3 regions of the Streptomyces sp. NRRL S-378 genome follow, and region 2 is predicted to be linked to each of the others. Evidence: riboswitches for the same ligand, from Rfam matches in the RefSeq annotation. Region 2 holds a riboswitch; each other region holds the start of a gene.
What was found. Region 2 has a riboswitch for cobalamin ahead of metE (5-methyltetrahydropteroyltriglutamate--homocysteine S-methyltransferase). Riboswitches for the same ligand answer to the same signal wherever they lie in the genome.
Positions count from the first base shown of each region.

Region 1: it holds a riboswitch for cobalamin, as region 2 does, so the genes downstream of both, IH80_RS0125120 (ribonucleoside-diphosphate reductase subunit alpha) here and metE (5-methyltetrahydropteroyltriglutamate--homocysteine S-methyltransferase) in region 2, are expected to answer to the same signal.
Region 3: it holds a riboswitch for cobalamin, as region 2 does, so the genes downstream of both, IH80_RS0100170 (CbtB domain-containing protein) here and metE (5-methyltetrahydropteroyltriglutamate--homocysteine S-methyltransferase) in region 2, are expected to answer to the same signal.

Region 1 covers NZ_JOBX01000039.1:42,907-46,170, reverse strand. Annotated here, with positions in the region: gene IH80_RS0125120 (ribonucleoside-diphosphate reductase subunit alpha) at 1-1,375, opposite strand, end outside; cobalamin riboswitch at 1,511-1,640, opposite strand; gene IH80_RS0125115 (GNAT family N-acetyltransferase) at 1,685-2,182, opposite strand; partial or broken gene IH80_RS46225 (Uma2 family endonuclease) at 2,257-2,370, shown strand; gene IH80_RS0125110 (YbdD/YjiX family protein) at 2,482-2,679, opposite strand; gene IH80_RS0125105 (carbon starvation CstA family protein) at 2,676-3,264, opposite strand, start outside.
Region 2 covers NZ_JOBX01000013.1:130,193-133,456, forward strand. Annotated here, with positions in the region: gene IH80_RS0112695 (FAD-dependent oxidoreductase) at 1-839, shown strand, start outside; cobalamin riboswitch at 974-1,200, shown strand; gene metE (5-methyltetrahydropteroyltriglutamate--homocysteine S-methyltransferase) at 1,315-3,264, shown strand, end outside.
Region 3 covers NZ_JOBX01000001.1:31,814-35,077, reverse strand. Annotated here, with positions in the region: gene IH80_RS0100185 (hypothetical protein) at 1-233, opposite strand, end outside; gene IH80_RS40505 (class F sortase) at 337-939, opposite strand; gene IH80_RS0100175 (hypothetical protein) at 1,194-1,436, opposite strand; gene IH80_RS0100170 (CbtB domain-containing protein) at 1,603-1,818, opposite strand; cobalamin riboswitch at 1,856-2,007, opposite strand; gene IH80_RS38665 (histidine phosphatase family protein) at 2,007-2,471, shown strand; gene pucL (factor-independent urate hydroxylase) at 2,541-3,264, opposite strand, start outside.

The DNA of each region.
Region 1 (3,264 bases), on a different contig from region 2:
AGCCGAGGTTGCAGACGGCCGTCTCGCCGTCGTTGGTGACCTCGATGATCTCGGTGCACAGGTTCGAGGAGTGGACGACGGTGCCCGGCTCGGCGGTCTGGTTGGCCGTGCGGTTGGAGGCGTCCTTGAAGGTCATCCAGCCCTGGCCGGTCTGCGCGAGGGTGCGCATCATCCGGCCGTACAGGTCGCGGGCGGGCATGGTCTTGCGGGCCAGGCCGTCGGCCTCGGCCTTGCGGTAGGCGGCGTCGAACGCGTCGCCCCACAGGTCGACCAGCTCGGGGACGTCGGCCGGGGAGAACAGCGACCACTCGGCGTCGGCGTTCACGCGGCGCATGAACTCGTCCGGCACCCAGTGGGCGAGGTTCAGGTTGTGCGTACGGCGCTGGTCCTCACCGGTGTTGTCGCGGAGCTCCAGGAACTCCTCGATGTCCGCGTGCCAGGTCTCCAGGTAGACGGCGGCGGCGCCCTTGCGGCGGCCGCCCTGGTTCACGGCGGCGACGGAGGCGTCGAGGGTCTTCAGGAACGGCACGATGCCGTTGGAGTGGCCGTTGGTGCCGCGGATCAGCGAACCGCGGGCGCGGATGCGGGAGTACGACAGGCCGATGCCGCCGGCGTGCTTCGACAGGCGCGCGACCTGGTGGTAGCGGTCGTAGATCGAGTCGAGCTCGTCCAGCGGGGAGTCCAGCAGGTAGCAGGAGGACATCTGCGGGTGCCGGGTGCCGGAGTTGAAGAGGGTGGGGGAGGAGGGCAGGTAGTCGAGGCGGCTCATCAGCCGGTACAGCGAGGCCACTTCCTCGACGGCCTGGACGCTCTCGTCCGCGGCGAGACCGCAGGCCACGCGCAGCATGAAGTACTGCGGGGTCTCGATGACCTGACGGGTGATGGGGTGGCGCAGCAGGTAGCGGCTGTGCAGGGTCCGCAGGCCGAAGAAGCCGAAGCGGTCGTCGGCGCCCTCGGCGAGGGTGTGCTCGACCAGCGCGTCCAGGCGGACGGCGTGCGTGCGCACGAACTCGGCGGTGCGGTCGGCGATGAGGCCCTCGCGGTGGCCGACCTCGACGGAGGCGGAGAAGGAGGTGGAGCCCTGGCTCGCGGCCTCGTCGCGCACGGCCAGCGTCAGCAGGCGGGCGGCGAGCTTGGAGTAGGCGGGGTCCTCGGAGATGAGGCCCGCGGCGGACTCGGTGGCCAGCCCCCGCAGTTCGGCGTCGTCGGCGGCGGAGCTGCGGCCGCGGAGCGCGGCGGCGGCGACGCGGCCGGGGTCGGTGTCGGGGAGGTCCGCCGTCAGTTCGGTGAGGGTACGCAGCAGCGTGGCCCCCGGGCCCTCGGTGTTGTCGCCAGAAACGGACTCGGCGCGCGGTGCGGAAGGCGCGATGGTCACGGCGGGAGCTCTCCCTCGCTCGGCCCGGTCATCGGCGGTGGGCGAGGGCGCATGCGGGCGTGGCAGGAACGGGCACACCGCATGGCGTCCACCGGCCCAACCGCGAGGCCCGGACGTGTCGGCACCCGGTTCGGTCGATCCGGGCGCGCTGACGGCAGGTCATCGGACTTGGTGTCCGGATGCCGGACACTTCATACCGTTGCGGGACAGTTCCGGATTCCCACCGGATTCCCCTGCGGCGACAGCAGGCATGAGCATACATGTGGGGGCGCCCTTGTGCGGCAACCCCCACATGTAGTGTCGGCGTGGCTACAGCTTGAGTCGGTACGTGAGGAGTTTCAGGCCCTCGATGGGCGCCCAGTCCCGCTCCGGCGTGCGCTCGAAGCCCAGCCGTACGTAGATCCGGTGGGCCCCGGCCATGCCGCGCTGGGTGGAGAGCACCAGGGCCGTGACGCCCTCGACGGCCCGCGCCCGCTCGACGCACGCCTTCACCAGGGCCTCGCCGGCGCCCTGGCCGCGGGCCGCGTGGGCCACCGCGAGCATCCGGAACTCGGCCTCGTCGGGGCCGGCGATGTCGGCGAGCGGGCTGCCGGGTGCGGCGAAGGTCACCCCGCCGAGCACGCGCCCGTCGCGCTCGGCGACGAGCACCTCGGCCCGGGCGGCCCGGCCGGCCACGTCGCGCAGCACGTTGAGGTACGCGTCGTCCTCGTTGAAGTCCAGGTGCCCGTCGGCGAGGTAGGCCTGCGCCGTGATCTCGCCCAGCTCCGCGTAGTCGGCGGGCACCGCCGTTCTGATCACCATGTCCATGCGGTCGAGTGTGCAGGACGGCTGTCGGGACCCGGCGCCGTCGTCGAAAGACAGCGCCGTCGAGGAAGCGGGTGGATCCCGGGCCGGTCCTCATGGCCGTTGAGGTGACCTCGTGGGCCTCCGACACCGAGCGGCGCGACCGGATCGAGAAGCCGCGCACCTTCGCGGCGACAGGCATCGCCGTCCACCGGCGTCGTCCGCACGGCCATCACCCTCCCGGCCGAACCCCTCAAGGACTGGGTGCGCTGAGGTACGCCGAAGGGCCCCGCCACAGGACGCGGCGGGGCCCTTCGTTCGTGTCAGCAGCAGCGGAAGCCCTCGCGGGGGTCCGCCTCGCGGGCGTCCGTACGGGCGCGTTCGAAGGCGCGGCGGGTGAGGACCTCCGCGTCCGGGTCGTGCGAGCGGGCGTGGGCCACGTACCGGTCGTACGCGGCCTCCCCCGAGAACTCCCGTACGTAGAACCGGGCCCTGGCCAGCACGCTGCGCACGGTGCTCACGCCACCGGCTCCTTGACCTGCCCGCCGCCGGAGCCGCGGTCCGCCGCGGCGGCGAGCTGGGCCCGCTCCTCGGCGGTCGCGATCAGGCCGGCCGGGGCGACGATCTTCGACTCGGTCCACGGAACCTCCGACAGCGTCGCCGCCCCCGGGTCGCGGACGGCCTTGACGCAGGTACGCAGCGCGTCCGCGAGGACCACGATGATCAGGACCGCGAACAGGGCGCACAGCACGCCGTCGACCGTGGCGTTGGTGACGATCGTGTGCATGTCGTCCATGTTCTTCGCGGGGGCCAGCACCTTGTCGGCGTCGATGCCCGCCTGGTACTTGTCGCGCTGGGCGAAGAAGCCGACCTTCACGTCCTCGGAGAAGACCTTCTGGTAGCTGGCGGTGAGGGTCACCGTGGCGTCCCAGACCAGCGGGACGCCCGTCACCCAGGCCCACTTGAGCCGGCCGGACTTGACCAGCAGCGTGGTGCAGACCGCCAGCGCGACCGCGGCGAGCAGCTGGTTGGCGATGCCGAAGAGCGGGAAGAGCTGGTTGATTCCGCCCAGCGGATCCTTGATGCCGACCCACAGGAAGTAGCCC
Region 2 (3,264 bases):
GCGCACCCGGTCTGGACGTCGAGATCACCGGGAAGGCGCCGTGGCACGCCGCCGAGCGCGTCGCCCAGCGGTACGTGGCCGGCCGGGTCTTCCTCGCCGGGGACTCCGCCCACGAGATGTCGCCCACCGGGGCGTTCGGCTCCAACACCGGTATCCAGGACGCCCACAACCTCGCCTGGAAGATCGCCGCCGTGCTGGGCGGCGCCGCGGGCCCGGGGCTGCTGGAGACCTACGAGGCCGAGCGGCTCCCCGTGGCGCGGGCGACGAGCGAGCGGGCCTCGGCCCGTTCCGCCGAACACAGCCACCCGGGGTACGAGCCGGACCCCGGGTCCGCAGCCGGGGCGCCGGCGCGCGGCGGCCCGCAGAACGGCGTCCTCTCCGTGGCCATGGGGTACGGGTACGGCCAGGGCGCGGTCGTGGGAGCCGACCCGGAGCTGCCGGTCGTGCCCGAACGCATGCGGCTGTGCGGGGACCCGGGCACGCGCGCCCCGCACCTGTGGCTCCGCGAACCGGCGTCGGGGGAGCGGAAGTCCACCGTCGACCTCTACGAGCGGTCCTTCGTCCTGCTCAGCTCCGAGGGCACCCCGTGGAGCGGAGCGGCCGGCTCGGTCGCGAAGCGGATGAACGTACGCCTGGACGCCTACGCGATCGGCACCGGCCCGGAGGCCGACCTGATCCCGGAGGACGGCGGCGACTGGGCCGCCGCGCACGGCACCACCGAGGCCGGAGCGGTCCTCGTCCGCCCGGACGGCTTCGTTGCCTGGCGCTCGGCGGAGGGCGTGGCGGACCCGGAATCGGTCCTCCACAAGGTCCTCACGACGGTGCTGCACCGCCACTGACACCCGGCCCGAAGGCGCCGGACGGGCGCCTTCGGGCCGGATCGGTTCACGGGATCACCGTCGAAGGACCTTTGCGCGTCTCGTCCCGCCTTCCGGATGTTGGACAACTCCACCCGTTGGCGGGGAAGGGCATCTACTCTGGCCGGGCAGCTGGTTCGCCCCGTCCGCCAGGCGGGATGCGTCGTAAGAGGGAACCCGGTGGGAGTCCGGGACTGCCCCGCAGCGGTGAGCGGGAACGACCGCCGTCATACGCACTGGGACCGGACCACGGTCCTGGGAAGCGACGGCCAGTAGGTGCCCGCCGGGAGACCGGCAGGCGTGCCCGCGAGTCCGAAGACCTGCCCGTTGCCCGCGTGCGACCCGTCGTGCGCGGAAACCCCGGTGACCTCGTGGGCGGGTCGGCGACACATCAGGCGGGCGACCGCGGGCGCGTACGCACAGGTACGCCCTCCCGCAACCGGTCGAGGTCCGTCCGATGCGTCATCCCTTCGCGCTCCCGACCCCCACCGGGGTCCACAGGAGACAGCTCGCGAAGGAGAGTTCCGTGACCAGCAAGACTCCCGCCACCGCCGTACGGGCCGGTGCGGCCACCGTGTACGGCTACCCCCGTCAGGGGCAGAACCGGGAACTGAAGAAGGCCGTCGAGGGCTACTGGAAGGGCCGGGTCGGCGCCGACGCCCTCCGGGAGACGGCCCGCGACCTGCGCCGGGCCAACTGGCGGCAGCTGGCCGACGCCGGCATCACCGAGGTGCCCACCGGTGACTTCTCGTACTACGACCACGTGCTGGACACCAGCGTCATGGTCGGCGCCGTCCCCGCACGCCATCGCGCCGCCGTCGAAGCGGACCCCCTGGACGGCTACTTCGCCATGGCGCGCGGCACCCAGGAGGTGCCCCCGCTGGAGATGACCAAGTGGTTCGACACCAACTACCACTACCTGGTACCGGAACTGGGCCCGGACACCGTCTTCACCGCCGACTCCTCCCAGCAGGTCGCGCAGTTCGAGGAGGCCCGCGCGCTCGGCCACACCGCCCGCCCGGTGCTGGTCGGGCCGGTGACGTACCTGCTGCTGGCCAAGCCCGCCCCCGGCGTGGCGGCCGGCTTCGACCCCCTCGCCCTGCTCGACCGTCTGCTCCCCGTGTACGCACAGGTCCTCGCGGACCTGCGCGCGGCCGGGGCGGAGTGGGTGCAGCTGGACGAGCCCGCCCTGGTGCAGGACCGCACCCCGGCCGAGCTGAACGCCGCCGCCCGCGCGTACCGCGAGCTCGGTGCCGCGGCCGACCGGCCGAAGCTGCTCGTGGCCTCCTACTTCGACCGGCTCGGCGAGGCCCTGGCCGTGCTGGCCAAGGCCCCCGTGGACGGGCTCGCCCTGGACTTCACCGGCGCGGCCGCCGCGAACCTCGACGACCTCGCCGCCGTCGGCGGCCTGCCCGGCAAGCGCCTGGTCGCCGGCATCGTCAATGGCCGCAACATCTGGATCAACGACTTCGAGAAGTCCCTCGCCACGCTCGGCACCCTCCTCGGCCTGGCCGGCAGCGTCGACGTGGCCGCCTCCTGCTCGCTGCTCCACGTGCCGCTGGACGCCTCCGCCGAGCGGGACATCGACCCGCAGGTCAGGCGCTGGCTCGCCTTCGCCCGCCAGAAGACCGCCGAGATCGCCACGCTCGCCCGCGGGCTCGCCCGCGGCACGGACGCCATCGCGGCCGAACTCGCCGCCAACCGGGCCGACCTGGCCTCCCGGGCCAACTCCTCCGTCACCCGTGACCCCGCCGTCCGTGCCCGGACCGCGGCCGTCACCGACGCCGACGGCCGCCGATCCCAGCCGTACGGGCGGCGGGCGCCCGCCCAGCACACCCGTCTCGGCCTGCCGCTGCTGCCCACGACGACCATTGGATCGTTCCCGCAGACCGCCGAACTGCGCACGGCCCGCGCCGACCTGCGGGCCGGCCGCACCGACACCGCCGGCTACGAGGACCGCATCAGGGCGGAGATCCGGGAGGTACTGGCCTTCCAGGAGAAGGCGGGTATCGACGTGCTGGTGCACGGTGAGCCCGAACGCAACGACATGGTGCAGTACTTCGCCGAGCAGCTCACCGGCTACCTCGCCACGCAGCACGGCTGGGTCCAGTCCTACGGCACCCGCTACGTCCGTCCGCCCGTCCTGGCCGGCGACATCTCCCGCCCCGACCCGATGACCGTCCGCTGGACCACGTACGCGCAGACGCAGACGGCCAAGCCGGTCAAGGGCATGCTCACCGGGCCGGTCACCATGCTCGCCTGGTCCTTCGTGCGCGACGACCAGCCGCTCGCGGACACCGCCCGGCAGGTCGCACTGGCCCTGCGCGACGAGGTGAACGACCTGGAGGCCGCCGGGACCTCCGTCATCCAGGTGGACGAGCCCGCGCTGCGGGAGACCCTCCCGCTG
Region 3 (3,264 bases), on a different contig from region 2:
GCGGCCGCACGGACGGCCGCGCGTGCCTCGGGATCGGCCGCGGGATCGGACTGGCCCTCCGTGGGCTCGGCGGGCTCGCCGGGAGCGGTGGGCTCCGCGGGGGCCGAGGAGGCCGGGCGGTGCTCCGCGGCGGCCGCTCCTGCCGGACCGGCACCGAACACGCACAGCAGTACGACGCAGGCTGCGGTGAGCGCCCTCGTCAGTGCCGTGCGTGCGTGTTGCCTCCAGGTCATGCGAGGGGTGTGCCCCGCCACGCCGGAGGACTCCCGTACGGACCCCCAGAAGCCTCCGACCGGGGGACGAAGAGACTCCCCTCGGCTGACAGGCCGCCAGGGGTCAACTGCTGCTGCGGTGCCCGGTCAGGCGGGCCAGTACGGCGGTCTCCCCGCCGATCACCCGCAGTTGGGCGTGGCCGGGAGACTCCTCGCGCCCCGGCGCCCTGCCGGGCGAGACCCCTACGACGGTGAACACGGCGGTACGGCGGTCCGCGCGCGGGATCTCGATGGTCCGACCCCGGCGCAACTCCCCCAGCCGCAGGCCCGTTCCGGTGACCACCGCCGTTCCGGCAGCGCCCGGCGCCGGTCCTCCGGAGTCCCAGGCCGCCTCCTCGCGGTCCCCGCCGAACGGCACGTCGACGCCCAGGCTCGGGATGCGCAACCGCAGCGGCCGGGCGGCCCGCAGGGGCCCGGAGACCGTTCTCAGCGGCCCCGCGGCGGCCACCCTGCGCGGCCGGGTCACCTCACCGGGGTCGCTCCCGCCGGACTGTTCCAGCTCCCGTACGAGACGGCGGTGGCCGGAGAGCCCCAGCGCCCGCGAGGGCAGTGCGTCGTCGGTGGTCGCGGCTGCGGGCGCGCCGCCCTCGGTCCGCTGCAACACCACGACGGTGGTGGCCAGCAGAGCCACCGTCAGAGAGGCGACGACCCACTTGGCGCGGGGCATGGATTCCCTCCTGTCCGGCTCGTGCGGCCGGGTCATGTGAGCAGTGGACACTTCCTCTGCCCATCGGCACACCGTGAAACACGAGAGACTGACATGGAGTCACGGGCGTGTCGTCGCACGATCGGGGAGTCTTCGCAGTTCGCGCCGGTCGGGCCCACTGGCCGCCGGGGGCGGCGCGGATACGCCCGAACGGGTGAGGGCCCGACGGCGCCGGCGGTGGGTCCGGCGGCGCCCGGCGGCCCCGGCCGGAGAGGTCACATGACGACGGCCGCCGTGCCCGCCCCCATGAGCGCGGCGGCCAGGTGCATGGCCGGATGGCCGTAGTCGCCGTACCAGAGATGGCGGGCCAGACCGCCGAGCGCCGCCAGCGCGGCGATGATGCCGATCTGGCCGAACAGCGTGATGGCGCAGCAGGGGGCCAGGAGCAGCAGGAAGGAATTCAGCCAGAAGGGTGCGGCACCCGTCCAGCCCCGCCATTCCCTGATCGCCGTCGCCATGGACCATCGGCCTTTCATCGTCAACTCGTCGGCTGCACAGCCTCCTTGGGCGCGGGAGCGGACACAAGGGCCCGGTCGGCTAGAAAACCGAAGGCCAGGCCGAAAGTCGTCCACACCGTGGTCCGCACGGCCGGGGACGCCGGAGGGCGGTGGCCGGGGAAGCGGATCAGTGGCAGGGGAACCCGAGCAGGTGGCGGCCGTCGTGCAGCCACTCGTGGATCGTCTCGCCCTCGAAGACGGCGGTGGCGCCCTGCTCGGCGCCGACGAAGTAGAGCAGGACGAGCATCAGGACGCCGACGAACGCCGCCCAGGGGGCGAGCGCGGAGAGCGAGAGAGGAGTGAGGGCGGGGGCGTTCGTCGTGGGCACGACGGAGTTGGCCATTGCAGAACCTCCAGAGGGAACACGCGTCCCGGTCAGTGGTGCGCTCGACGACGGCGGCGGGTCTGACTTGCCTCCCCTCCGGGAGGATTCACAGTGGCGCGACCGTGCCGGATTCTCACCGGTGCTTCCGCCGTACCGTCGTCATGGACTTGTCTCGTTCATGACGGTACCGCGCTTAGGCTCCCCTCATGAAGAGTCAGTCGGTGCGCGTCCATCTCGTGCGCCCCCCACTGGACACGGCTGCCCGCCAGGGCCGCTTCGGCCATCCGCGGCCGTGTCCCGGCCACGAGGGCCTGCGCGGGCCGGACACCGGGGAGTGGGCCGGCCGCACCCTGGACGAGGTGGCCGCGCAGGCACCGCAGGCCCTGCACGCGTGGCTGACGGACCCCGGGTACGCGCCGCCGGGCGGGGAGTCCGTGGACGCGCTGATCGCCCGGGTCGGGGCGGAGCTGGCCGGCCTGGCCCCGGGCACGTACCGCGTCGAGGTCGACCAGGCCGTCGTACGGGCGGCCGTGGTGCACGCCCTGGAGCTTCCGGCGGCGGCCTTCTGGCGCCTCGACGTGCGGCCGGAGTGGGTGACCACCCTGACCGGACGGGCCGGGCGCTGGAACCTCCTCGTGGGCCGGCCGCAGGACGAGCTGCCCGACGCGTAGCGCGGAACCGGGTCCGGACCCCGCGACGCGGTCCGGACCCGGCTCACGACCGGCGCGGAGATCGGCGCGTTACGCCACGATCCAGTCGGACGTCGCGATGACCGGCTGCACGCCGTCACGGTGGACGGTGCCCTCGATCAGGCCGTACATGCGGTCCGCCGCGAAGTACACCTCGTTGTCGTTCTTGAGGCCGAAGGGCTCCAGGTCGACGAGGAAGTGGTGCTTGTTGGGGAGGTTGAGTCGCACCTCGTTGACCTTGGGGCAGTTGTCGAGCACCCGCTCGGCCATCTGGTTCAGGGTCTGCTGGAGCGAGTACGAGTACGTCTCCGCGAAGGCCTCCAGCATGTTCTTGCGGACCTTCTTGTACGCCTGGTCCCAGTCGTACCCGGGGTCGTCGGCGGCCAGCGCCGAGTGCGCCCAGCGCGCGGTGACCTTGGTCGCCAGGATGCGGTCGTACGCCTCCTTGAGCGTCGTGTACTTGTCCTTGATGTACCCGTGGAACTCGGAGTTCGTCGAGTTCATCACCGTCAGGTCCTTCAGGCCCGAGATGACCTGGAGGCCGGTCGTCTCGCTGTACGTGATCTGCGCGGTGCGCACCTCCTGGCCCTTGAGGGCGAAGGAGTGCTGCTCCTTGCGCGTCGGGACCGGGATGCGCTCCCAGGCGAATTCCTCGATGCGGATCTGGGCCTCGCGGATCGGTGCCTGCGAGGAGACGAAGTGCTTGGCGAGCAGGATGCCGAAGGCCTCCGGGGACTCGATGCCGTGCTCCTTGCCGAAGGCGTACACCGTGTTC